Regions from separate parts of the Alcaligenes sp. LTN-3 genome, predicted to be linked through region 2. Evidence: riboswitches for the same ligand, from Rfam matches in the RefSeq annotation. Region 2 holds a riboswitch; the other holds the start of a gene.
What was found. Region 2 has a riboswitch for thiamine pyrophosphate ahead of AC6I6N_RS03350 (3-oxoacyl-ACP reductase). Riboswitches for the same ligand answer to the same signal wherever they lie in the genome.
Positions count from the first base shown of each region.

Region 1 (11,981 bases), 260 kb from region 2:
CGCTTTCTCCTTTAAGCCGTCAGCAGCACGATGGCACGGACAGTTACCAGCGCCAAGTGGCCGCGCTGGCTGACCAGATTGCCCAGATGGCGTGTGCCAGTGTGGCAGTCCTTTCTGCCACGTCTTAGAAAAACAGTTTGGAGACAACCATGAACCAGCCGCTCTCCCTCAGCATGTTGAATGCGCCCGAGGATCGTTACAGCACACATCAGGTTTTGAATCAGGCCTTGCCCGCCAGTGGTTTCAATGCTTTTACGGGCGATCAGGTTTTACGTGATGCCATTAGCCGTGAAGCCCCTTGGGCCGCATCGCGCTGTCAGGCTTTGGGGGCGGTGGCCGGCGATGAAAATGTGCAGGAACTGGCTCGTTTGGCGAACCGCCATATTCCTGAGCTTAAAACGCATGATCGCTTCGGCAACCGGATTGATTGGTTGGAATTTCACCCTAGCTGGCATGAGTTGATGGGCCTGGCCTGGCAGCACGAGGTGCCCAATTTAAGCTGGCGTACCCAAGAGGCAAACGGCCACTTCGCCCGCGCCGTCTTGTCCTATCTGTGGAATCAGGTGGAGCACGGTACGGGCTGCCCGACTGGCATGGCTTATGCGGCTTATGCTGGTTTCGAGGCCGAGCCTGCTTTGGCGATCTGGGCGGACAAGCTCAAAGGGACACGCTATGAATACAGTCGCCGCGAAGTGGGGGTCAAACCCTCGGTGGTGATTGGTTATGCGATGACAGAAAAGCAGGGCGGCTCAGATCTGCGCGAGACGCAGACGACCGCGCGCTTCTCCCATAGTGTGGATTATCACGGTGCCACGGCGCATTGGTATGAGCTGACGGGGCATAAATGGTTTTGTTCGGTGCCGCAGTCCGATGGTTTTTTTACGCTGGCCAAGGTCAATGGGGATGTCACGTGTTTCTTCTTGCCCCGTACCTTGCCGGACGGCAGCTATAACCGTTTTTTTGTGCAGCGTCTGAAGGACAAGGCGGGTAATCGCTCCAACGCATCCAGTGAGGTGGAATATGCGGGCACGCTGGCAATTCGGGTAGGGGAAGAGGGGCGCGGTATTCGGGAAATTCTGTCGCACTCGCATTTGACACGTCTGGATTTTGCGATTGGCTCGGCGGGGTTAATGCGGCAGGCGCTGACCTTGGCCCTGCGTCACACCACATCACGCAAGGCTTTTGGGACCTCTATTGCCGACCGACCCATGATGAGCAATGTGCTGGCGGATATGGCGGTAGAAGTGGAAGCGGCAACCTTGATGTCCTTGCGAGTCGCCAAGACCACTGACCTGATGCAAGGCAGTGAACACGAAAGGCTGCTGGCGCGGGTGGCCACGCCTGCGGCTAAATACTTCAATTGTTCGCGCGCGCCTTCTATTGCGAACGAGGCATTGCAGTGTCACGGCGGCAATGGCTTTATTGAAGAAAACCCCATGGCTCGTGTGTATCGAGAGTCCCCCTTGAACAGCGTTTGGGAAGGGACGGCCAATATGATGTGCATGGATGTGCGGCGCGCCATGATCAGAGATCCGCTCACGGTGGAGGCGGTTTTCAATGAAATCAGACCCTTGGTCGGGCAAGACAAGCGCTTCGATGCCCTGGTACAGCACACTGAACGTCTGGTGAGAGCCGCGATTGAGGATGAGTTCCTGGCCCGCCCTATGACCGAAGCCGTCGCCCGTGTTTTGCAGGCCGCTGAGCTGTTGCGCTATAGCCCGCAGGAAGTGGCGGATGTGTTTTTAAGTACGCGTAGTTCCGGGGAGCTTGGAACTTGGGGGGCGCATTACGGCACTTTGGGAATGACAACGTCCTTGTCAGTCGCGCAGAAAATCATGCGCAGAGCGATGGTGGCAGATTGATTGGTGCGGCTTACTAAGTATGGAGTGAGCAAAGGGCTATCAGGACTAAGTCTTGGATAGCCCTTGTTGCTTGATCTTGGCGGCTTTGCAGGCAAGGCAGCTTCCGTTTTACGCTGCCGTGCAGACCCTTAGTCGGTGCCCATCGGGATCCAGAGCGACAAATGTGCGCCCAAAAACGGCTGTCTTGGGTTCCTGCTCTATGGGGATACCCGCTGTTACCCAGGTTTGATGCCGTTGATCAACAGCCGCATCATCGTCTACTAAAAAAGAGAGCTCGGAGCGATGGCCGGTTCCGGATGATACAAAGCTGGCTGCCTGGGTAGACCACAAGCCCAGCGTCAAGCCCTTGTTCAGCTCAAAGGCGACATAGGTGGGGAAGGATTCAGCAGGCGCTTTTTGTAGCAGTTTTTCGTAAAAAAGGCGGCTGGCAGCGGGGTCTTGGACGTAGAGCAGCAAAAGATTTGGGTGATTCATGATCGCTCCAACATGGTTATTGAGAAGATCATTATGGGTGACCATACTGCCAAAAAATGGCAGTATCTAGCATGGCCCGAGCGGAACGACTTCTTTCCCTTTTACAAGTGCTACGCCGACATAAGCGTCCGGTAAGTGGTGCGCGGCTGGCTCAAGAGCTGGGCATCAGCATTCGGACGCTGTATAGAGATATTGCTTCCTTGCAGGCACAAGGTGCTGATATAGAAGGGGAACCCGGTGTGGGTTACGTGCTGCGACCCAGTTTTATGTTGCCCCCTTTGATGTTTTCTCAAGCGGAGCTGGATGCCTTGGTACTGGGCTTTCGCTGGGTAGAAAAGTTCGCGGATGAACCGCTGACCAAAGCGGCTGGCGATGCTATGGCCAAGATTTCGACGGTCTTGCCGGATAGCTTGAGAGACAGCCTGGACAGTACCGCTTTACGGGTTGGGCCCAGGGTGATTCAGGATACTGAGCGTGTTGATCTTGGCATTGCGCGTACAGCGATTCGTTTGCAGCGCAAGCTGAGCATCACATATATAGATGGGGCAGGGCAAGAATCGGAGAGAGTGATCTGGCCTTTTTCCTTGGGCTACTTTCAGCACTTTCGGATTCTGGTGGGCTGGTGTGAATTGAAAGGGGATTTCCGGCACTTCCGCACGGACAGGATACGAGGATTGGTCAGTCTGGAAGAGTCTTATCCTCGGCATCGGGCTGATTTGTTCAAGCAGTGGCGCGAAATACAAACAGAGCTAAGCTATGTGCCTGACACCTGACACCTGACACCTGACACCTGACACCTGACACCTGACACCTGCTTCTTGTTTCCTGATCCCTGCTACGTCGCTCTGTGAGAACCAGTTTCTCCGTCCTGCGCTTCAAGCCCTCCTTACAAGAGGGTTTTTTCCTGATCAATTATTGTTATGTTATAACATATCATAATTGGCGAGAGTCCTTTGCAAGGAACCGCCCATTGATGGCTCAAGGACGAAGAGAAATGACGATGAACCCCGATAACACGCCGGTCGATCCCTCGGCCCGCATTCCCGTAACGGTTTTGTCCGGTTTTCTGGGAGCGGGCAAGACGACTTTGCTGAACCACATCCTGAACAATCGCGAAGGCCGCCGTGTCGCCGTCATCGTGAACGATATGAGTGAGGTCAATATTGATGCCGCTCTGGTCCGTGATGGTGGGGCGGAGCTATCGCGCACGGATGAAAAGCTGGTGGAGATGAGTAACGGCTGTATTTGCTGCACCTTGCGTGAGGACTTGTTGCTGGAGGTCGACCGTCTGGCCAAGGAAGGGCGTTTTGATCAACTGGTCATTGAGTCCACCGGTATTTCAGAGCCGCTGCCCGTGGCTGAAACCTTCACCTTTGAAGGCGAGGATGGTCGTTGCCTGGGTGAGGTCGCTCGTTTGGATACGATGGTCACGGTGGTAGACGCTTTTAACTTTCTGCGCGATTACAGTTCGCAAGACAGTATTCAGTCCCGTGGCGAATCCCTGGGAGAAGACGACGCGCGCACCGTCGTGGACCTGCTGATTGAGCAGATCGAGTTCTGTGATGTGCTGGTTCTGAACAAGATTGACTTGATCAGCGAACCAGAGCGTGAACGCCTGATGGCAATTCTGAATAGCCTTAATCCCCGTGCTCGTATTGAAACAGCCGAGTTCGGCAAGGTGCCCTTGGATCGCGTACTTAACACCGGTTTGTTCGATTTTGAAGAGGCATCCAAAGCCCCCGGTTGGTTGCAGGAATTGCGTGGCACTCACACCCCGGAAACGGAGGAGTACGGCATAGGCAATTTTGTGTACCGCGCCCGCCGCCCGTTCCATCCGCAGCGTTTTCTGGAGCTCGTTGAAAGCGAATGGCCCGGCGTGGTGCGTTCCAAAGGCTTTTTCTGGTTGGCGAATTTCCCGACCTTGGCCGGTTCCTGGTCACAGGCGGGTGCGGTGGCTCGCTATCACGTGGCGGGTTACTGGTGGGCTTCCATGCCGCCCGAACGTTGGCCGGAAGACCCCGAAGCGGTAGCCCTGATCAAGGAAAAATGGGATGAGCGCGTCGGGGACGCGCGTCAGGAGCTGGTTCTGATTGGCATGGATATGGACGAGGCCGCATTGCGTGCCCGTTTCGATGCCTGCCTGTTAAGTGATGAAGAAATGGCCAGCGGTCCCAGCACCTGGACAACATGGACGAATCCGTTCTCAGACTGGCCTTGATGGAATGAGGTCTTGCCTAGTCCCTGTCGGCTTGGGCAAGACCTTTTGATTGGATGTTGAGTATGACTGTTGTCCTTCCCGACCCGGCTTTGAACGATTCCACTTATGGCCTGACTCCGCTGTCCTGGGTGGGCATGGAGGGAATCGATTTACCTATTACCGTGGTCGAACCGGGCTATACGCGCCAACTTCATGCGCGTGTCGATGCCCAGGTTGATTTGCCGCTGGCACATGTGAAAGGGATACACATGTCCAGGCTGTATCGCTTGCTCAATGACGTGCCACCAGAACAGGCCTTGTCGCTGTTGGGGCTGCGGCGTCTTTTGCAAAGCATGGTGGATAGCCAGGAGGACTGCGGCACGCGCAGTGCGCGACTGGGTTTCAGCTTTGATTTATTGCTGCGACGGCCTGCCCTGGTGACGCAGGACTTGGCAGGATGGAAGTCCTATCCCGTTGTGCTGGAAGCCCGTCTCGTGGACGGCAGTTTTGTGTGCAAAATGCAGGTTCAGATTGGCTATTCGTCGACCTGTCCTTGTTCCGCTGCGCTGGCTCGGCAATTGATTGAACAGGGCTTTATGCAGGCCTTTGGACGGCAGCCTGACTTGCGTGCTGAGGAGGTAGCGGCCTGGCTGCACAAGCACGCCAGCCTGGCTACTGCGCACAGCCAGCGCAGTCAGGCTCTGGTTCAGGTTCAGGTATCGGAAGATAGCGAGGATTTCGGATTTTTAGCCTTGATTGATCGTGTCGAGAAGGCACTGGCAACACCTTTGCAAACGGCCGTCAAACGGGCCGATGAGCAAGCCTTTGCGGCCTTGAATGGCCAGAATCTGATGTTTGTGGAGGACGCGGCGCGTCGTATAGAAGCGGCCTTGGTGGACTATCAGAACGCTGGCATTCAGGTCCGCCATCTGGAGAGTTTGCACCCCCATGATGCGGTGGCGTTTAAAACGCCTTTGATGACAGAGACGCCTTTTGCGCGATTGAACGGGGGCGTGGCGTCATGAGTGTTTTAGTATTTATCAATCCTTGCCAAACACTACTGCACCCTCACGCGTCCTTGCCGCTGGAGAGGACAAACCAGATCACGATTAATCCGTCTGAGCGAGTGGTTCGCTTTCGTGTATCGGAGCGGCGATGAAAACCTTTCTTGCCTCTGCCCTGATCTTGCTGGTTCGCGGCTATCAGCTTTTTATCAGCCCATTGCTGGGGCCACGTTGCCGCTTTTATCCGACTTGTTCGCAATATGCGATCCAAGCCTTGCAGACGCACGGCCCACTCAAAGGAAGCTGGCTGGCCGCACGGCGTATTGTCCGTTGTCACCCCTGGCATCCGGGCGGGCATGACCCTGTTCCGGCTCGTGGCGATCAGGGTAGCCAAACGCCCAAGCATTCAGGAGATGGCCGTGGATAAGAGCGCAGCACCAGAGTCCATAGCCCAGGCGCAGCAATCCATTGTGGACAGTTTCCAGTGCCTGGGTAACTGGATGGCGCGCTACGAATATCTGATTGATCTGGGACGCTCCTTGCCGGACTTCCCAGAAAAATGGCGTACGCAGGCGAACCGCTTGCATGGCTGTCAGGCACAGGTCTGGATGATCTCTGAATTGCGTGATCACAAGCTGTTTTTTCAAGCTCGTAGTGATTCCGCCATCGTCACCGGCTTGTTGGCGTTATTGATGAAGGTGTATTCGGGGCGTTTGCCTGAAGAAATCCTGTCCCATCCCCCTGACTTTTTACAGGCAATTGAACTGGAGCAGCACTTGTCACCGAATCGTGCCAATGGCCTGTTTCACATGATGGAGCGGATTCGTTTGGAGGCGCAAGCCGCTTTGGATGCAGAAGCCGCAAAGGCAAAACCATGACACCAGCAATCCCGAAGGCCCCTCTCTCCCGGACCGCAGAAACGACCAAGCGGCATAATCTGCGCCATGCTGATTTGCTGCTCTGTGGCGGTACGGTAATGACCCCTAACGGGGCCGAGCCTATCGATATCGCCTGTGTGCAAGGTCGGATTATGGCTCTGGGCGATTTGCAGCCCGGCTGGAGTGCGGACTGCGTGCTGGACCTTACGGGGCTGCACGTATTGCCAGGGGTAATCGACAGCCAGGTGCATTTCCGAGAGCCGGGGCTGGAGCACAAAGAGAATCTGGAAGCGGGGACACGGGGCGCGGTCCTGGGCGGGGTGACGGCGGTTTTCGAGATGCCCAACACCCATCCCTTGACCTTGGGAGCCACTGACTTGCAAGCCAAGCTGGATGCTGCTCAAGGCCGTAGCTGGTGTGATCACGCCTTTTATATCGGTGGCTCCGCCTTGAATGCTGAGTCTTTGCAGGAATTGGAGCAGCTTCCAGGCTGCGCAGGCATCAAGGTCTTTATGGGCAGCTCTTTTGGGGACCTGTTGGCGGATGAGGACGACGTCTTGCGTCGTATCTTGCGTCATGGCCGTAGACGGCTGGCGGTGCATGCGGAGGATGAGGCCAGGCTGCGTGAACGCAAACAGATCGCTCTGGATAGCGGCGACGTGCGCCAACATCCGGTTTGGCGTGATGTGGAAAGTGCCTTGAAGGCGACCCAACGCATTGTTCGTCTGGCGGCAGAGGTGAATCGCCGCTTGCATGTGCTGCATGTGTCCACCGCAGAGGAAATGCAGTTTCTGGCCGCCCACAAACACCGCGTGACCGTAGAGGTGACCCCGCATCATCTCAGTTTGCAAGCCCCTGAATGCTATGAGCGTCTGGGCAGTTTGGCGCAAATGAATCCGCCGGTGCGCGAGCAAGCTCATCAAGATGCGCTGTGGCAGGCGATCCGCTCGGGTGTGGTGGATGTCATTGGTAGCGATCACGCGCCACATACCTTGCTGGAGAAATCCCAAGCCTATCCCGCTTCACCCAGCGGCATGACCGGCGTGCAGACCTTGCTACCCGTGATGTTGAACCATGTCCATGCAGGTCGCTTGAGTCTGCAACGGCTGGTGGATTTGAGCAGTGCCGGGCCTGCCCGGATTTTTGGTCTGGAAGGCAAGGGACGCATCGCTGTGGGCTTTGATGCGGATTTCAGCATTGTGGATTTGAAGGCACGCCGCCGTATCCGCAATGACTGGATTGCCAGTGTCAGCGGCTGGTCTCCCTACGACGGTATGCCCGTTGTAGGCTGGCCAATTCACACCATTGTGCGCGGCCATTGTGTGGTTCGTGATGAAGCCTTGGAAGGGCAGGCGCAAGGCAGGCCGCTGCGTTTTCTGGACGTCCCTTAGCCGCCCATTCAATCAGGAGTGCGCCATGACGGATTCAAAAGAGCTTAAAGAGCGTGGCTTGAAGGTGACCACAGCCCGTATCCAGATTCTTGAGATATTCCAGGCCCCCGGCATTCGTCATTTGACGGCAGACGATGTGTATCGCCAATTGATACGACAAGGCAGCGAGATCGGCCTGGCGACGGTCTACCGTGTGTTGACCCAGTTGCAACAGGCAGGCTTGCTAAAGCAGGTTTATTTTGAATCTGGCCGGGCGCTGTATGAGCTGGATGACGGCGAACACCATGATCACTTGATCTGCACGGACTGCGGACGTGTGCAGGAGTTTCATGACCAAGCTATTGAGCAGCGACAAAAAGCGATTGCTCAAGAACGGGGCTTTCAGGTTCTGGAACATAGCCATGTGCTGTATGGCCGTTGCCTGACACCGGATTGCGAATATCGCCCGGAACCTATGATGACAAGGAAGAAACGTGAAGACTAAAGGACAAGAAACCAGGTCTGCTGAAAATACGGTAGTACAAATAAGACGCCGAATTTCGGTAGAGCAAGTGGAAGAGGGCCACGAACTGGCTCCCAAGTTTGATGAGCACGGCTTGATTGCTTGCATCACGACAGACGCTAGCAATGGCGAGGTCTTGATGTTGGGTTACATGAATCGGGAAGCCCTGGAGAAAACCATACAGACAGGGCAAGCCCATTACTGGAGCCGCTCGCGTCAAATGCTCTGGCATAAAGGTGCCAGCAGCGGACTGGTGCAGACGGTAGAGGAAATGCGCATCGACGACGACCAGGATGCGGTGTGGCTACGTGTGCGGGTAGCCGGTTCCGGGGCCAGTTGCCACGTGGGCTATTACTCCTGTTTCTACCGGCAGGTGCCGGTGGGTGCCGAGCATAGCAAAGGTCAGGATCTGGTCTTTGTCGAGTCCGCCAAGACCTTTGATCCCAAAGAAGTGTATGGGGATGTGCCCAATCCCACCGTGCTGTAGTGTTTGTCTCATTCAATGGAGCCGCTTGACTGTTCGCACTCGTAAAACTGCAGGGCAGTCAGACTGCACATCGCATAGCGATCAGTTGTAATGGGAGAGAGCTTACTTGAGAGGCCATAAAGCATGGAAGTGATGCACCGGACCTTGCCCCAGGCCGATCTGCAATTGGTCGGCAGCGGCCAAAGCGCCATTCAGGTATTCCTTGGCCAAACCCACCGCAGTTGGCACGCTGCGGCCCGGTAGCAGGGCCGCAATGGCAGAAGATAGTGAGCAGCCCGTGCCATGTGTGTTGCGTGTCGGGATGCGGGGCGACTGAAAAACATGGTTCTGCCCCTGACCTTGCAACAGATCCACACTGTCCGGGCCGTCCAGGTGGCCGCCCTTGAGCAGCACCCATTCAGGGCCCAGCAAGCACAAATCCTTTAAAGTGCTGTGCATTTCTTGCAGCGAGGCGGGTTCCGGTTTTTGCAGCAAATCGCCTGCTTCGGGCAAGTTGGGGGTGAGCAGGGTACACATGGGCAGCAGCTTGTCGCGCACCACGGAGACGGCTTCGGGGCTGAGCAAACGGTCCCCGCTTTTGGCAACCATGACCGGGTCCAGCACAATCGGGCAGTCCAGGCCGTGATGGTGTAGGCGGTCTGCAATCGCTTCCGCAATCCCTACGTTGGCGATCATGCCGATCTTGATGGCATCCACGCGCACATCCTCAAACACCGCGTCCAACTGGTCCGCCACAAAGTCCGGCTCCAGCGCCACAAAACGCCGCACGCCCTGGGTGTTTTGCGCGACCACGGCTGTAATTACGCTCATGCCGTAGGCACCCAAGGCGTACATGGCTTTCAGATCAGCCTGAATACCAGCGCCGCTGGTCGGGTCTGTGCCCGCAATACTCAATACATTCGGAATCATGCTTGGCCTGCTTGATCTTGAGTGGCAGCCAATGCCAATGCCTGACGGGCAACTCGGACGACGTCAAAACTGTGTGCCACATCCAGACTGTTCAGTTCCGCATTGCTGAACCAGCGTGCGTCCAGGGCATCATCGCCTGCCTGTGGCTCACCTTGCTGCCAGCGAAACAGCACAGCAATCAGAATGAAGTGTGAATAGGCCAAGGGTGTGGTGCTGGGCTCGCGGTCAAACACATCCAGCGCATCAAAGACCTGCAAGGCCTGGCCTTGTATGCCGGTTTCTTCGGCCAACTCCCGATGGGCCGCCGCCATGATGGTTTCGCCCGCGCGGATTTTGCCGCCCGGAAAGGCCCAGCGTCCGGCATCGGGCCGATTGGCGCGGCGTATCAGCAAAATCTGGTCTTGACGGATGACGGCAGCCAGGGTGGCGGCAACCGGGCCGACGGGGGCGGGAGAGTGGTCAGACGACAAGATAGCAACTCCTAGTCAAGGATAGCCATCCGGCAGCAAGCGGCGAGCAGGTACATACCCGTCCCTTCGCCGGCATGACCCGGATCAGGTTCAACGGGTCACTGCGGTGCAATCTGCTCGGGCAGTTTCTCAGCCTGCTCGCCAGGCTCCCCTCGGTGAAAAGACCGTTCTTGTTAAAACGGTCTGGGCGAGTATACCTGTCTTTCGCCTACAACTCCCCCGTCAAAAACTGCGCTCGCCCACGCCCGAAGGACCAGTCTGCATCGCTGTTCTCGACCAGGGCGATGATCAGATCATCGGGTGATACGCCACAGTTTTGTTCCAGTCGCTCTGCCAGCAAACGGTAGAACTGGACTTTCTGACTCTCGCTGCGGGGGCGGGACACGATATGCAGCAGCACTACTTTGTCGCTGCGTGGGTAGCCCAGGCCGGTGTCGTCCAGCACCAGCTCGCCGGGACGGTGCTGGGTGACGCATTGGTAGCGGTCGCTGGCAGGAACATCAAAGGCGTGCACCATGGCTTGGTGCGTGGTGTCCAGTAGCTGGCGTAGTTCGTCGTCGCTGCGGCCTTGGATCAGGTCAAATTTCAGTAGTGGCATGGTGGGTCATTCTTGATAGGAAGTGCGGTCTGCAAGGCCGTCGGGAGTGATAGCCATATCGTCGTACATCAGGCGTTCGGCTTCGATGAGCAAGGTTGATAGTTGCTGGTAAGCGGCGGCCCATTCATCAATAAGCTCGTTGCTGGCCATCCTCTCGATCAGCTCTTCGCGTAGGGCTTGCAGCAGGAAAGTGTCCGCATGTGGGGCACGCTCGGACTGGATTTGGAGAGCAACGCGATTGTTGGTGATCTGGCTGGCCAAGGGACTCAGCGGTGGGGAGTCGCGCAGTATCAATTCATAAAAATAGGTGGTCAAGGCTTCACCGTCGCTTGCCAGCAGCGGCACAGCCGCCTTGATGATGTCGCGTTGAGCGTCTGTCAACATACAAATCAAAAGCCAGGCAAGACGTGGCTATTTGTACAGTCAACGAGATAGGCAGCAGGGTGAGTCACGGTATCAGTCTCCTAGTTTGAGGTTGAGATAGCGGCGCTATCCATAGGGAAGATAGAAGACTGAATGAATCAAGTAAAATGATGAATAGTGAATTTATGGATCATTAATAATGATTAAATGGCGATTCCTATAAGCGTGGTCTGGACGAGCTTTAGGCGTACTTGCAGACGGCCTGCAGGTAGGAGCCAGTGCCAGAGGGCTGAGATGATGAGGGTTGCCCGTCTGCCGCGTGAGGGCATGAGGAAAACTATCTGTTCATCGATCACTAAAAAAGATTTTATTTATCAATATTCATCATTTTACTTGATTGATGGCTGCGCCTATCGTCAAGGCTCTTAAACGCCGGTCCTTGGCAGAGCCAAGGCTCTGAGGACACCGTGACCCAGGCCCAGACCAGCAGGAGGCAAGGTGATGACCGAAGCTGGCCGCTTGTGCGTGTTGGGTAGGCGGCCCACGACGTATCACGTTGGGTATTGCACGGTAAAGGACTTGTCCTCGATGACCTTTTCAAGGAGCTAATCATGCAACTGCGAGACAACGGACTCAGGTTCTCGCCCATCACGATTGTGTTGCACTGGCTTATTGCGGCCTTGCTGTTTTCCATTCTGGGTTTGGAGGTGGCCATCGCCCAAAGCCCCGGTGAGGCGCGGCTGGTGCTGTTGCAAAATCTGCTGGGGACGCTGCTGTTCCTGATCTCCATCTACCGTTTCTGGGCGCGGGTGACGTCTTTTCATCCCTTGCCGGTGGGCTCGCCCA
Region 1 is NZ_JCAPDN010000001.1:413,424-425,404, forward strand. It holds gene AC6I6N_RS01905 (TetR/AcrR family transcriptional regulator) at 1-128, shown strand, start outside; gene AC6I6N_RS01910 (acyl-CoA dehydrogenase family protein) at 150-1,862, shown strand; gene AC6I6N_RS01915 (VOC family protein) at 1,971-2,336, opposite strand; gene AC6I6N_RS01920 (helix-turn-helix transcriptional regulator) at 2,408-3,109, shown strand; gene zigA (zinc metallochaperone GTPase ZigA) at 3,337-4,554, shown strand; gene folE2 (GTP cyclohydrolase FolE2) at 4,617-5,558, shown strand; gene yidD (membrane protein insertion efficiency factor YidD) at 5,689-5,964, shown strand; gene AC6I6N_RS01940 (SufE family protein) at 5,957-6,415, shown strand; gene AC6I6N_RS01945 (dihydroorotase) at 6,412-7,806, shown strand; gene fur (ferric iron uptake transcriptional regulator) at 7,832-8,290, shown strand; gene hisI (phosphoribosyl-AMP cyclohydrolase) at 8,280-8,795, shown strand; gene thiD (bifunctional hydroxymethylpyrimidine kinase/phosphomethylpyrimidine kinase) at 8,898-9,704, opposite strand; gene AC6I6N_RS01965 (NUDIX hydrolase) at 9,701-10,174, opposite strand; TPP riboswitch at 10,219-10,337, opposite strand; gene AC6I6N_RS01970 (tautomerase family protein) at 10,383-10,772, opposite strand; gene AC6I6N_RS01975 (NO-inducible flavohemoprotein) at 10,779-11,156, opposite strand; gene AC6I6N_RS01980 (cytochrome b) at 11,747-11,981, shown strand, end outside.
Region 1: linked by a shared signal. The riboswitch ahead of AC6I6N_RS01965 (NUDIX hydrolase) and the one ahead of AC6I6N_RS03350 (3-oxoacyl-ACP reductase) in region 2 are both predicted to bind thiamine pyrophosphate.

Region 2 (11,981 bases):
AATCAAACATGGATGTCACCACGTTCCAGCCCATTCGCCCCTTGGACACATGATCCAGGGAGCACAACATGCGCGCTGCCACAAAAGGCGTGTAGAAAGTGCTGGAAACGGTGCTGATCAGGCCGATATGCTCGGTGGCTCGCGCCAGGGCGGCCATCATGGTCAAGGGTTCCAAAAACCAGCGCGGACCGTCAGACACGTTATCGCTGGATTGGCCATCGGCAAAGAATATGGCGTCCAGCTTGCCACGCTCGGCGATCTGGGTCAGTTCTTCGTAAAACCGGACATCGCCGAGGCGTTCTACCTGCGAATCGGGATGACGCCAGGCTGCTTTGTGATGCCCGCAGCCCATAATGAATAAATTGAAGTGCAGCTGCCTCATCCGTTTTTCACCAATCCACCGTCCACCACCAAATTCTGCCCAGTGACTGCCCGAGCCCACGGACCGGCAAAGAACAAAGCGGCATCGGCGAACTCCTCAGGCGTAGTCACACGGCGCAACGGTGTGCTGGCCGCAATCAAGTCAAACACGGCCTCGGGCGTAGCCGCGGACGCATCGGTTGTACGCAGCAAACCGCCAGAAATCATGTTCACAGTAATCTGATCGGGCCCCAGATCGTGCGACAAGGTACGCGTCATGGACAACAACGCCGCCTTGGCGGCCGTGTAATCGTGATAGGGCACAACAGGGTTCTGGAACAGGTTCGTACCGATATTGATGATGCGACCAAAGCCCGCTTGCTTCATACCAGGCAATGCCGCCTGTGTGGTGTTCAAGGCACCGCCCACAATGCCTTCCAGTTGCTGGTTCAGTTGCGACCACGTCAGCGTATCGGCATGGGGACGAGCATCGCCGTTGAAAGAAAATTCAGGCAACGCGTTATTGACGACCGTAGTGATAGGCTGGCCAAAATGCGCCTGGGCTTTGGCAAACAAAGCTTGCACCGCCGTCGCATCCGTCACGTCCGCTTGCACGGCCAGACATTGCTGCGGGAACTCATCCGCCAGCGCCTGAGCGGCTGCTTCACTTTTCAGGTAATTGATGACAACTTTCGCGCCCTGACGCGCAAACGCACGTACCAGGCAAGCCCCCAGGCCGCGTGCGCCGCCGGTGACCAGAACAAGTTGTTGGGAGAGTTCCGAGACGTGTTCCACAGACATGAGACTCCTTGCAAGAATTCGGCGAGGATGTCGGCCCGGTTCAGACGCAGGTCTATGGATTCGGACATCCCTTCGCCAGTATGAGCTGGATCAGGTTCGACGGGTTTTATCTCAGCCCTTTCCAAGAAGGACACCCCGTGCCGCAGCCAGACCATAGCATAAATTGGCCTAGACCGTATCATTGACATTTGAAAGAAGCTCTCCTACTCTTTGAACCTGTTCCTGGGGGAGTCCTTAACGGGCTGAGACTCCGCATTCAAGCGGTAACCCTTAGAACCTGATCCGGATCATGCCGGCGAAGGGAAAGGAAACGCGGCCTGGCAGCCTGCCCGCTCTTGTCTGTGCGGTGCATTCATCAGCTCACACGCCCCATTTCAATCCCTCCATTTTTCTGCGCCCTGCCCTGGCATCCCGCCAGCTTGGCCGGTTTGTGCCTGTTCAAACAGGTTTTTGGGGAGATCTCATGCTGGACCAAACCGCCACCCTCCTGTGGCTGATCGTTTTTTCTGCGGCTTTTGCTCTGGCCGGGGTGCTATACGCCCGCCACTACAAAAATTCTCTTGAAGACTTTGTGGTGGCTCGCAATAGTCAAAGTTCCGTCGCTACCATTCTGACTTTATTGGCTTCTTCGCTGGGCGCATGGATCCTGTTCTCACCCGCGCAGGCCGCCACCTGGGGAGGATTGAGCGCCGTCATCGGCTATGCCCTCGGTTCCATGTCGCCCCGCCTGGCCATGATTCCGCTGGGCAAACGCATGCGCGAGCTGCTGCCACGCGGCCACAGCCTGAGCGAGTTTGTCATTGCCCGCTACGGTCGCCCTATGTATGCGCTGACCCTGCTCATCATGTTGTTTTACATGTTCATCTCCATGACGGCTGAAATCACCGCCATGTCCAAGATGATTACCTTGATTGCCCCTATCCCCCTGTGGGTCACCGCCGGTATTGTGCTGCTGGCCACGCTGATCTACACGTCTTATGGCGGACTGCGCGCGTCCATCTTTACCGACAAGGTACAGATGCTTGTAATCCTGCCCATGCTGTTTCTGATCATCATGTTTGGTTGGCAAGCCGTAGGGGGTCCGGTGCAATTGTTTGACAGCGTGAAGCTGGAGGCGCCGCGCCTGATCGAGCTTGGCGACCCGGTCGGTATCAAGGCCGGGCTGACCTTCTTTGTGGCCATCTTGCTGACCGGCCTGTTTCACCAGGGCAACTGGCAGCGCATCTATGCCGCCAAAGACACGCAGTCCATGCGTCGCGGTTTTTTGCTCGGTGGCCTGTTTGTCGCCCCTTTCATCTTTTTGATGGGTTTATTTGGTCTGGCCTTTGTGGGCCTGGGCTCCACCGGTGACAGCTCCGTCGCCTTGTTCAACGTTATTTTGCCGCACGTACCGGTCTGGTTTCTGGTACTGCTGATTCCTTTGGGCCTGTCCTTGGTCATGAGCAGTGCCGATACCGCCATCAGTGCTGTTTCCAGCCTGATTGCGGTGGATCTGGGCCGGATCATGCCCCATCGCAATACCGCTCAAATGATGAGTCTGGCGCGGTCCCTGATCTGGGTTTGCTCCATCCCTGTGCTGTACGCGTCCTCGCAAGGTTTCAGTGTGCTGTACCTGTTCCTGCTGGCAGACTTGCTGTGTTCGGCAGCCGCTTTCCCCGTGTTCTTTGGTTTGTATAGCCGCCGCTACGATGGCTTTACCGCCACCCTCAGCACCCTGGGCGGCCTGGTGGCCGGTCTGGCCGTGTTCCCACGCCCCAATGGCCCGATGGATTACTTGCTGGAATCCTTCTTGCTGGCCGCCATTGTGCCGGTGCTGATCAGCGTGTTAATCATGCCTCTGCGTCGCCATCTGCCCAAGTTCGATTTGGGCACCCTGGCCTCCTCCACACGTGTTCTGGACTAAATCCGAACACACTGGATTCAAGTTCAAAACAAAAACCCCGGTTTGTCAGTCGCAAACCGGGGTTTTGTTGTAAAGGCTTATTGGACGGGACTTTCAGGCTGTGTTTGAGGAGTTTGCACAATGATTTCAACCCGTCGATTCGTTGCGCGTCCTTGCTGTGTCGCATTGTCCCCCAAGGGGCGTGTATCGGCATAACCGACCGCGCTCAGGCGCTGGCTGCCAATGCCATTGGCTTCCATGTAACGCACCACACTGCCCGCACGTGCACCGGACAGTTCCCAGTTGGAAGGGTAGCGATAGCTGCGAATGGGCACCGAATCCGTATGGCCTTCAATCACAATCGGGTGGGTGGATTTTTGCAATACTTCAGCCAATTGACGTAGCACCGTCAAACCCTCCAAGCCCAGATCCGCACCGCCCGAGTTGAACAGAATCTCGCTGTTGATACGGAAGCTCACAGACTGATCGTTCATGACCACATCAATGTTGTCACCCAAGCCATCCAGATCCAGACCGTGATTGCCTTTACCGTGCCCCTCACCCAGGCCGGACTCGGGAAACAGGCCCGCGCCTGCGGGCAACAAACCGGCTCCGTCTTTGCCCGCTTGTGCAACGACCGTCGCACCTCCCTGCCCTTGCCCCTGCGCCGCCGTTTGTACCCGCTTGCCTGCAAAGGACAGCATCACAATCATCAAGACCAGCAACAAGGTCATCATATCCAGATAGGTGGTCAGCCAGGCCTCTTCCTCCTCGGGTACGGCCAGCCCCGGATCATTCCAGGGGCGGCTGCGACGGCGGCTGCCCAGATTGCTGGCCAGTTGCTGTTCGATCTTGGCTCCCCGGGCTTGTTCCAGCTCTTTTTGCAAGGCTTTCTGACGGTCAGCCAGTTCACCCAGGGTCAGGTCCTGCTCCATGTTTCCCATGGGATCAACCTCGCTCCGGAGCCGGGTCCGCGTCATCGTCGCGGCCACCCCGGTCATTGATCTCGTCCTGATACTGGGCCATGAAGGAATTGAGTGTTTCGCGCATCAAAGCCGGGCCACGGCGCTGGCTCATCATGGATACCCCTTGCATGATCATGTTCATCAAAACCACGCGCTGCTCGGTACGGCGCTCCAGCTTCACGGCCACAGGCTTGAACACCAGATTGGAGAGCAGCACACCGTAGAACGTCGTCATCAAAGCCAGCGCCATTTGCTGACCAATAGAGGTAATGTCGCCATCGCCCAGCAAGAACATCAAATTAACCAGACCAATCAGCGTACCGACCATGCCGAAAGCAGGCGCGAAGCTGGCCATCAAACGGAAGAGTTGCGCTTCTGCATGCTCACGGGCACGCAAACGGCTGATGCGCCATTGCAAAAGATCTTCAATATCTTCTTGGGGAGCTCGGTCAATGACCAGTTGAACACCGGTTTTCAAAAACGGGTTGGCTACTTTTTCCAGCGCCTCTTCAACGGCACGAATATCACCCATCATCCACAAACGGGAAATATTGATCAGCTCATCCATATCCTGTTGGGTGTACAGGCGTTCGTTACGCAGCACCGTCCCGATCAGGCCAAAAATACGGACAACTTCGCTTAACGGGTAGCTGATAAACGTCGCCGCCAACGTACCTACCAGCACAACAGCTAAGCTGGGCAGGTCCACAAACAAGGCGGGGTTTTCTGCCGTAAAAAACAAGATCACGGCAAACAGCAGCACGCTGGCTACGATGCCGATCAGAGTAGAGGGGTTCATGCACAAGTCCTGGTTATGGCCCGATGGGCATCAGAACTACATATCGGCAGTACAGCGGGTTTCTTTAGGCTAGCACCTTGAGATAGATCAAACCCAAATGAAATTAAATCGTTTATTAGGAAGCGGCGCGGGCGCGTAAAGCTAACGCTGGTAATTCACCCGAATCGATGCCCGCACTCGAACCGCCTCGGTGCTGCCCGCCCAACTCCAGACTTCATGCTCCAACACAAAACCATAACGCGCATCCTGACCAGCAAAGGCTCTGGTGCTAAGTACCGAACCGTTCATGTCCACACAGGCTCCACCTTGCAAACACAGGCGACTTTTCAGAATGGCCCGGCCGTTATGGTCGTAGCTGAGTTCCACCTTGCCAAGCGCACGGGCCTGCGAACGTATGGACTCTGGAGGCATAAAGCGTTGCTGAGTACGTGGAGAGCTGGTTGTGATGGCCTCGCTAAGTTGCTCCCCATCCCAGGCTAGCGACGCCTTGTGCCCCATTGCGGGAGTACTTCCTACGATTAAAAAAATAAGACAGAGCTTATAAAATCTGTTTATAAAAACAGGTTTTTGAGCGTTTGGGGATTTCAACAAAGACATAGACTGTTTTTTTATACAGATAAAATAAGTTTCTTAATGATACGGCGCAAACATCTTAAATTTTTTTTAACTTTGGGTCGTAAGATACTAATATAAAGAAGATTTTTTCTGGTAGCATAAACGCACAAATTCTATCCGCCCTTCTGTTTCTCGCCGACCGGGAACTGAAAAATGCCTCAAACCAGAACAAAAAAACTCATTCGACCTGCATTATGCGCTTTATTGTTAGCGCCATTTTCGATGTTGTCTGTCGCGCAGACGCTGGCGCTGGCCGAACCATCCGCATTGAATGACGCCAGCACGGCCATCAGCTACAACGTACCGCATCTGGTTTTTGAAAAAAACCTGCAACCCATCAGCTACAGCGAAAACGATAGCCGCCGCGCGCTCAATGCCCTCAAACACGACGCTCTCATCCAGCACGCCGCCCTGCGTTCGGAGATTGCCTTTGTACAGGATCTGGAGTCGTCCACCGTGCTGTATCAAAAAAACAGCGACGCTGTTCGGCCCATTGCGTCCATTACCAAGCTGATGACGGCCCTGGTCGTGGCTGAATCCGGTCTGCCTATGGATGAAATGCTGGAGATCATCGACGAAGATGTGGACCGCGTCAAACACTCCAGCTCGCGTCTTCGCGTTGGCTCCAAACTGAACCGGGCCGACATGATGCACTTGGCATTGATGTCCTCGGAAAACCGGGCTGCCCATGCCTTGGGCCGCAGCTACCCTGGCGGTCTGCCTGCTTTTGTGCGCGCCATGAATGACAAGGCACGCGCTTTGGGTATGCGCAACACACGTTTTGTGGAACCTACCGGCTTGTCCAGCGACAACGTGGCCAGCCCGCGTGACCTGGTCAAATTACTGACCGCCACCAGTCAACATGACCGTATCCAACAGTACACCACGAACGATCAGTATTCCGTCCAGCCTGTGCGTGGCCGCCAACTGGTATTCAACAACACCAATCGTTTGGTGAAGAACGCCAACTGGGATATTCAAGTTTCCAAAACCGGCTTCATCAACGAAGCGGGGGAATGCCTGGTCATGCTGACCAAGATCGAAGATCGTGAAGTGGCTATTGTGCTGCTGAATTCCACGGGTCGTTACTCGCGTATTGGTGACGCCGTACGGATCCGCAATCTGGTTGAAAAGTCCAACGGACTGGCCATGCTTTAAGACGGCTCTTCGTGTCCCAACTCAAACTGCTTGAAGACTTCGTGACCCTGGCTCGTGCGGGCAGTTTTGTTCGAGCGGCAGAACAACGCCACGTCACGCATCCGGCATTTGGGCGCCGCATTCGGGCCTTGGAAGCATGGGTAGGAACGCCTTTGGTCGAGCGCAGCAGCTTGCCCGTTACGCTGACACCAGAAGGACAGGTGTTCTACAACACCGCCAACCAAGTGTTGGAACAATTAAACCGTGTCCGTCGGCAATTGCAGGCGTCGGATCAGGCCGGGCAAGGCAGTTTACGAATTGCCACTGGCCGCAGCCTGGCGCGTACCCTGGTCACCGACTGGGTCAGCCGCCTGCAAAAAGGTAGCCATGCGCCTTTGTCGGCCCATGTGCCCATCGACATCAGCACCGGCATGATGGCCGATATGGCCAAGCTGCTCGCCCAAGGCAAAACAGACTTCCTGTGTTGTTATGAACACCCGGCCTTATCGATTGAGCTACTGGCCGAGCAAGTGACCTACATGACCATTGCCACTGACAAGCTCGTGCCCACCTGTCAGCGACGCAAAAACGGCATGCCTTTGTATGAGCTCAATGCCGATAGCGGGCGCAGCATCCCGTTGATCTCGTATTCGGGCGGCTTGGCCATGGCCCGTATTCTGGGTGACAAGCTGCATCATTTTGCCTACCCCTTGGTCAGCACGGTACGTTGCGACTCGCTGGATACCGCAATGGGTTCGGTGCTCAAAGGCATGGGGGTCGCCTGGTTGCCCTTGTCCATGATTGCCAATGAATGTCGTCGCGGCACCTTGGTGCAATTGGGTGGCAAAGGCGATGAAATTGCCTTTGAGGTACGCCTGTACCGCTCCCGGGCTCCGCTCTCGGCGCTGGCCGAGTCTGTCTGGGCTTTTACCCAGCAGGGTCGTTGATCGTTCGGCTAATCGAAAAAGCACGGTCATGTGCCTTAATAGCACATCACAAATGACAGCAACGAACACAATAGCCGTTCATAACTAAGGATATACAGGCCCGCAGCGCCGCCCTGGCCGCTGCTCGGAAACCTATCCATCGAACGGGGAGCACATCATGTCTTTTTCCTTTTCCAAGCGCAGCTTGGTTCTTGGCATTCTGGGCGCCTGCAGCCTGCTGCAAGCCTCGGTCAGCCATGCCGACACTTATCCTGCGCGCCCCCTGACTCTGGTCGTGGGCTACCCCGCTGGCGGCAGTGTGGACTTGACCGCGCGCCTGCTGGCTGAAGAACTCAGCAGCCGCCTGGGTCAAAGTGTCGTCGTGGAAAATGCGGGCGGTGCCGGCGGCACCATTGGTGCCCAGCGCGTACAACGGGCCGCTGCCGACGGCTATACCTTGCTGCTCGGTTCCACCAACGAGATGATCATTGCGGGCATGATCAATAAAGCCGTACGTTACAACGGACAACAAGATTTCACGCCTATTGGCATGATTGCGTCCCAACCCTTGTTGCTGGCTGCCTCCACAAAATCCGGCATTCATTCTGCCGCAGATTATGCCCAAAAGCTGCGCGCTGCCGAACCGGAAGCCTTCAGTTTTGGCTCCTCGGGCGTCGGTACGACCTTGCACCTGGCCGGTGAAATGGTGAACGCTTCGACCGGCACCACCGCCATGCACGTGCCCTATCGCGGCGTACCTCCTCTGGTATCGGATTTGATGAGCGGGCAATTGGATACGGCTTACCTTGTACTGTCATCAGGTTTACAACAAGCTCGCGCCGGTGCCATTGTGCCTTTGGGCATTACCGAAACCAAGGCTTCTCCAGCCGCCCCGGAAATCCCGCCGCTGGCCGATACCCCCGGCTTTGAAAAGGTCGATATCAACGTCTGGTTTGGCTTGTATGGCCCCAAGGATTTGCCCGAGTCCGTCACCAGCACCTTGCGTCAAGCCCTGGACAGCAGTCTGCAATCGCCCACCTTGCAAGAGAAGATGCAGTCAAATGGAGCCACGCTCTACGCCCCCGGCATGAACGCGGCCGAGTTTCAGGCCAAAGAGGTCGACAAATACGCCCGTCTGGTCGAGTTGGCCAAACTGCAGGCCGAATAAAACACATGCGCCCTGGCTGACAGCCGGGGCGCTGGAGTCTTCACCATGCAATTTTCTCTTTCTTTGCCTGACATTCAAAAAGAGCGTCAGGGCAATACCGGTGTTCCTGGCCTGTGGTGTCTGGATTCGGGCAAGGCAGGCCGTACCGTCATGATCAGCGCCCTGATCCATGGCAACGAGCTGTGCGGCGCCTGGGCCTTGAAAGCCGTGCTAGCCAGCGGCATGCAGCCACGTCGCGGCAAACTGATTCTGGCCTTTTGCAATCTGGACGCCTTTGATCGCTTTGACCCTGCGCAGCACGACGCCAGCCGCTACGTGGACGAAGACATGAACCGCGTTTGGAGCGATCAAAAGCTGTCGCAAACACAGACACAAGAACAACGACGCGCACGGGCCATCTTGCCTTGGCTGGAACAAGCCGACTGGTTGCTGGATCTGCACTCCATGCATGAACCCAGTGCCCCCTTGTTATTGACCGGCACCTTGGCGCGCAATATCGAGCTGGCGCAAACCCTGAGCGCCCCCGAGCATGTCATTGTGGATACGGGCCACAAGGACGGCGTACGCATGCGCGATTACGGCCGTTTTTCTGACCCGAATGCCGATGAGACCCGCTCCTTATTATTGGAATGTGGCTTTCATGGTGATCCAGATACACCTGCTATCGCATTGGACCTGATTGCCCGCTTTCTGATCGCCTCCGAGATTGTGCAAGAAGAGGATTTGCCTGCGGACTGGCGTCGAGCCTCGCCCGATCAGCAGCGCATTTTGCAAGTTACCCATGCCGTTGTCGCCCCTTCCATGAACGTCAGTTTCAGCCAAAACTGGCAAGGCCTGGAAACCTTGGCCAAAGCAGGCACCCAGATTGGGCAAGCCGATGACCAGCCCTTGCTGACGCCTTACGATCATTGCACGCTGGTCATGCCGTCACTACGCCAGCTACGCCCCGGTGTCACCGTCGTGCGCCTGGCACAAGACTACGCACCCTCTTGACGGGCCTTTCAAATACCGAGAAGAAAAGCGAAACTTGGCGGTACTTTGGCTACCAAAGCCTGCATAGCCATCCTACAATCGGCACATGTGCATCGCTTATATCGCCGTCGGAGTGAATGCGGATTGGCCGCTGATTATTGCCACCAATCGCGACGAATATCATGCTCGCCCCAGCCAGCCGGCTCAGCCCTGGCAAAACGAGTCCCAGATTCTGGCGGGTCGAGACCTGCAAGCCGGAGGTACTTGGCTGGGCCTGACGCAAAGCCGTGGACGTCTGGCCCTGCTAACCAATTACCGCGAAGTGCCGGGCAGCAAAAACCGCAAGCACCGTTCGCGTGGCGAACTGATTCCTCAGTTCCTGGTCGATGAGCGCAGTCCCGCCGAGTATCTGGAACAGTTAGCCCGGGAAGGGGCTGACTACGCAGGCTTCAATCTCTTTGTTCTGGAGTGGCCTGACACACAACAACCGTTACGTCTGGGCTATTACAGCAATCGCCACCCCAGCGGCCGTCCGCATCGGCTGGAACCGGGCGTGCATATTCTAAGCAATGCCTGGCTCAATACGCCTTGGCCCAAAAGCCTGTTCCTGAAAGAAACTCTGCAGGCGCAGCATTTTGATGGCTCGCCGCAAGCGGTAGAAGGTTTGTTCCAGGGCTTGCGCAATCAAGAAGTGGCCGCCGACTCTGACTTGCCCCAAACCGGTCTGAGCCTTGAGCACGAACGCTTGTTAAGCAGCCCGTTTATTGTCAGCCCCGATTACGGCACCCGCTGCACCACCGTCATTACTATTCATCAGCATGGGCACGGGATGCTACGTGAACGCAGTTTCAATTCGCTCGCTGAACCCATCCGTCAGCATGACTGGCCTTTTTTATGGCCCAGCTTTCATCCTGACAGCCAGCCTGCCCCCTCTCATAACAGCAACAGAGCCACTAATGGCCCGCTTAGTCTTCCCACTTCAAGCAAGGAAATCTCATGAGTCCTCGTCTTTCTTTGATCGGCATTGCCATGTCGCTGGCCTTATTGAGCAGTCCCATCACGCATTCCCAGGAACTGCCGCCCAGCCAGTACTACGGATCAACCGAATACATTAGCGGCGGAATAGGCAGCGATGAAGCCCAGTTATTCCGCATGGTACGCGGCACCTTCCCCTTATCCGTCAACTTCTCGGCGCATCAGGGCGAGCGCGTCGGCTATATTTCCGACGTGCAACTGGTCATCCGCAACAGCGGCGACCAAACTGTGCTGAACAGTCTGATCGATGGCCCCTACTGCCTGATTCGCCTTGCGCCCGGCAATTACAAGGTGTTTGCCACGTACCAGGGTCAAACCCAGGAGCGCCAGGCCAGCATTGTGGACGGTCAGTCCCGTGAGCTGAACTTCATCTGGAAGTAGGATAGTTACGCTGATAGGTATCCAGGCCCATGGCCTGGATCTGCTCTTCGATCAACTGATCGAAAGGCCGTAACAAAGGCCTGAAATCTCGCTCTGGCTCCATAATCTGCATCAACCGGACAATCGCTTCCAAGGTAGACACGGCCTGAGGGTCGGGCGCTTTACGCAGCCTGTAGCGTGACGCTTCCCCGTCAGGCAGCATCCAATACGGCAGGGTTTGCAAGACCGGATTACGATGCAAAATCAAGCGCGCCTTGCGCCAGGTGCCATCGGGCACCACGATCAAATCCGGTTTTTCTTCTGGGCCTGTTGAACCCGCTACCTTGGCTTGCGGCCCCGGAAACAGCAAGACAGGGCGATGCGCCTGTGCCAGACGCGCCCCCAGCTCTTCAAACTGCTCCCCCACCCATAACTCTGTCCCTTTCAATCCCAAATACGCCAGACGTGCGGTATTGAGCGCATGCCGCGCTTCGGACGGATGCTGCAAAATCAGAACCGGGCACGCCGCTTCTAGCGAGGGAATCAAGGGACACAAGCAGCGAGCCAATGGCCGCTGGCACTGTGCGCAACGGCCTGGGCGGGAGAGAAGGGAAGCGTTCATGCGAGAGAGTCAAACAGAAGGTCACAGTATATAAAAGTTCTGCCTTGAAACCGACTCCTGGTTTGCTGACAAACAAATTTACTGTATATTTATACAGCAATCAGGAGCACACCTATGGCAAGCGCACTTCGTTCCCTTTTAGACCTCCATCCCTCCCTGTGGACGGGCAAGCATTATGCGCATGCCGCAGGTTCTTGCCTGTCCAGCGGCTTTGACGCTCTGGATGCTGAATTACCAGGAGGAGGCTGGCCTATCGGCAGCCTGATCGAGCTGCAAGCACCACAGGACAGCAGTGCCTTATCCTTATTACTGCCAGCCTTGAACACCCTGCCTGCAGAA
Region 2 is NZ_JCAPDN010000001.1:673,982-685,962, reverse strand. It holds gene AC6I6N_RS03355 (LLM class flavin-dependent oxidoreductase) at 1-382, opposite strand, end outside; gene AC6I6N_RS03350 (3-oxoacyl-ACP reductase) at 379-1,161, opposite strand; TPP riboswitch at 1,212-1,309, opposite strand; TPP riboswitch at 1,376-1,483, shown strand; gene AC6I6N_RS03345 (sodium:solute symporter family protein) at 1,625-3,064, shown strand; gene AC6I6N_RS03340 (OmpA/MotB family protein) at 3,142-3,987, opposite strand; gene AC6I6N_RS03335 (motility protein A) at 3,992-4,807, opposite strand; gene AC6I6N_RS03330 (flagellar protein FlhE) at 4,949-5,305, opposite strand; gene pbpG (D-alanyl-D-alanine endopeptidase) at 5,576-6,580, shown strand; gene AC6I6N_RS03320 (LysR family transcriptional regulator) at 6,592-7,506, shown strand; gene AC6I6N_RS03315 (Bug family tripartite tricarboxylate transporter substrate binding protein) at 7,664-8,653, shown strand; gene AC6I6N_RS03310 (M14 family metallopeptidase) at 8,699-9,646, shown strand; gene AC6I6N_RS03305 (NRDE family protein) at 9,732-10,625, shown strand; gene AC6I6N_RS03300 (carboxypeptidase-like regulatory domain-containing protein) at 10,622-11,041, shown strand; gene AC6I6N_RS03295 (tRNA-uridine aminocarboxypropyltransferase) at 11,028-11,642, opposite strand; gene imuA (translesion DNA synthesis-associated protein ImuA) at 11,757-11,981, shown strand, end outside.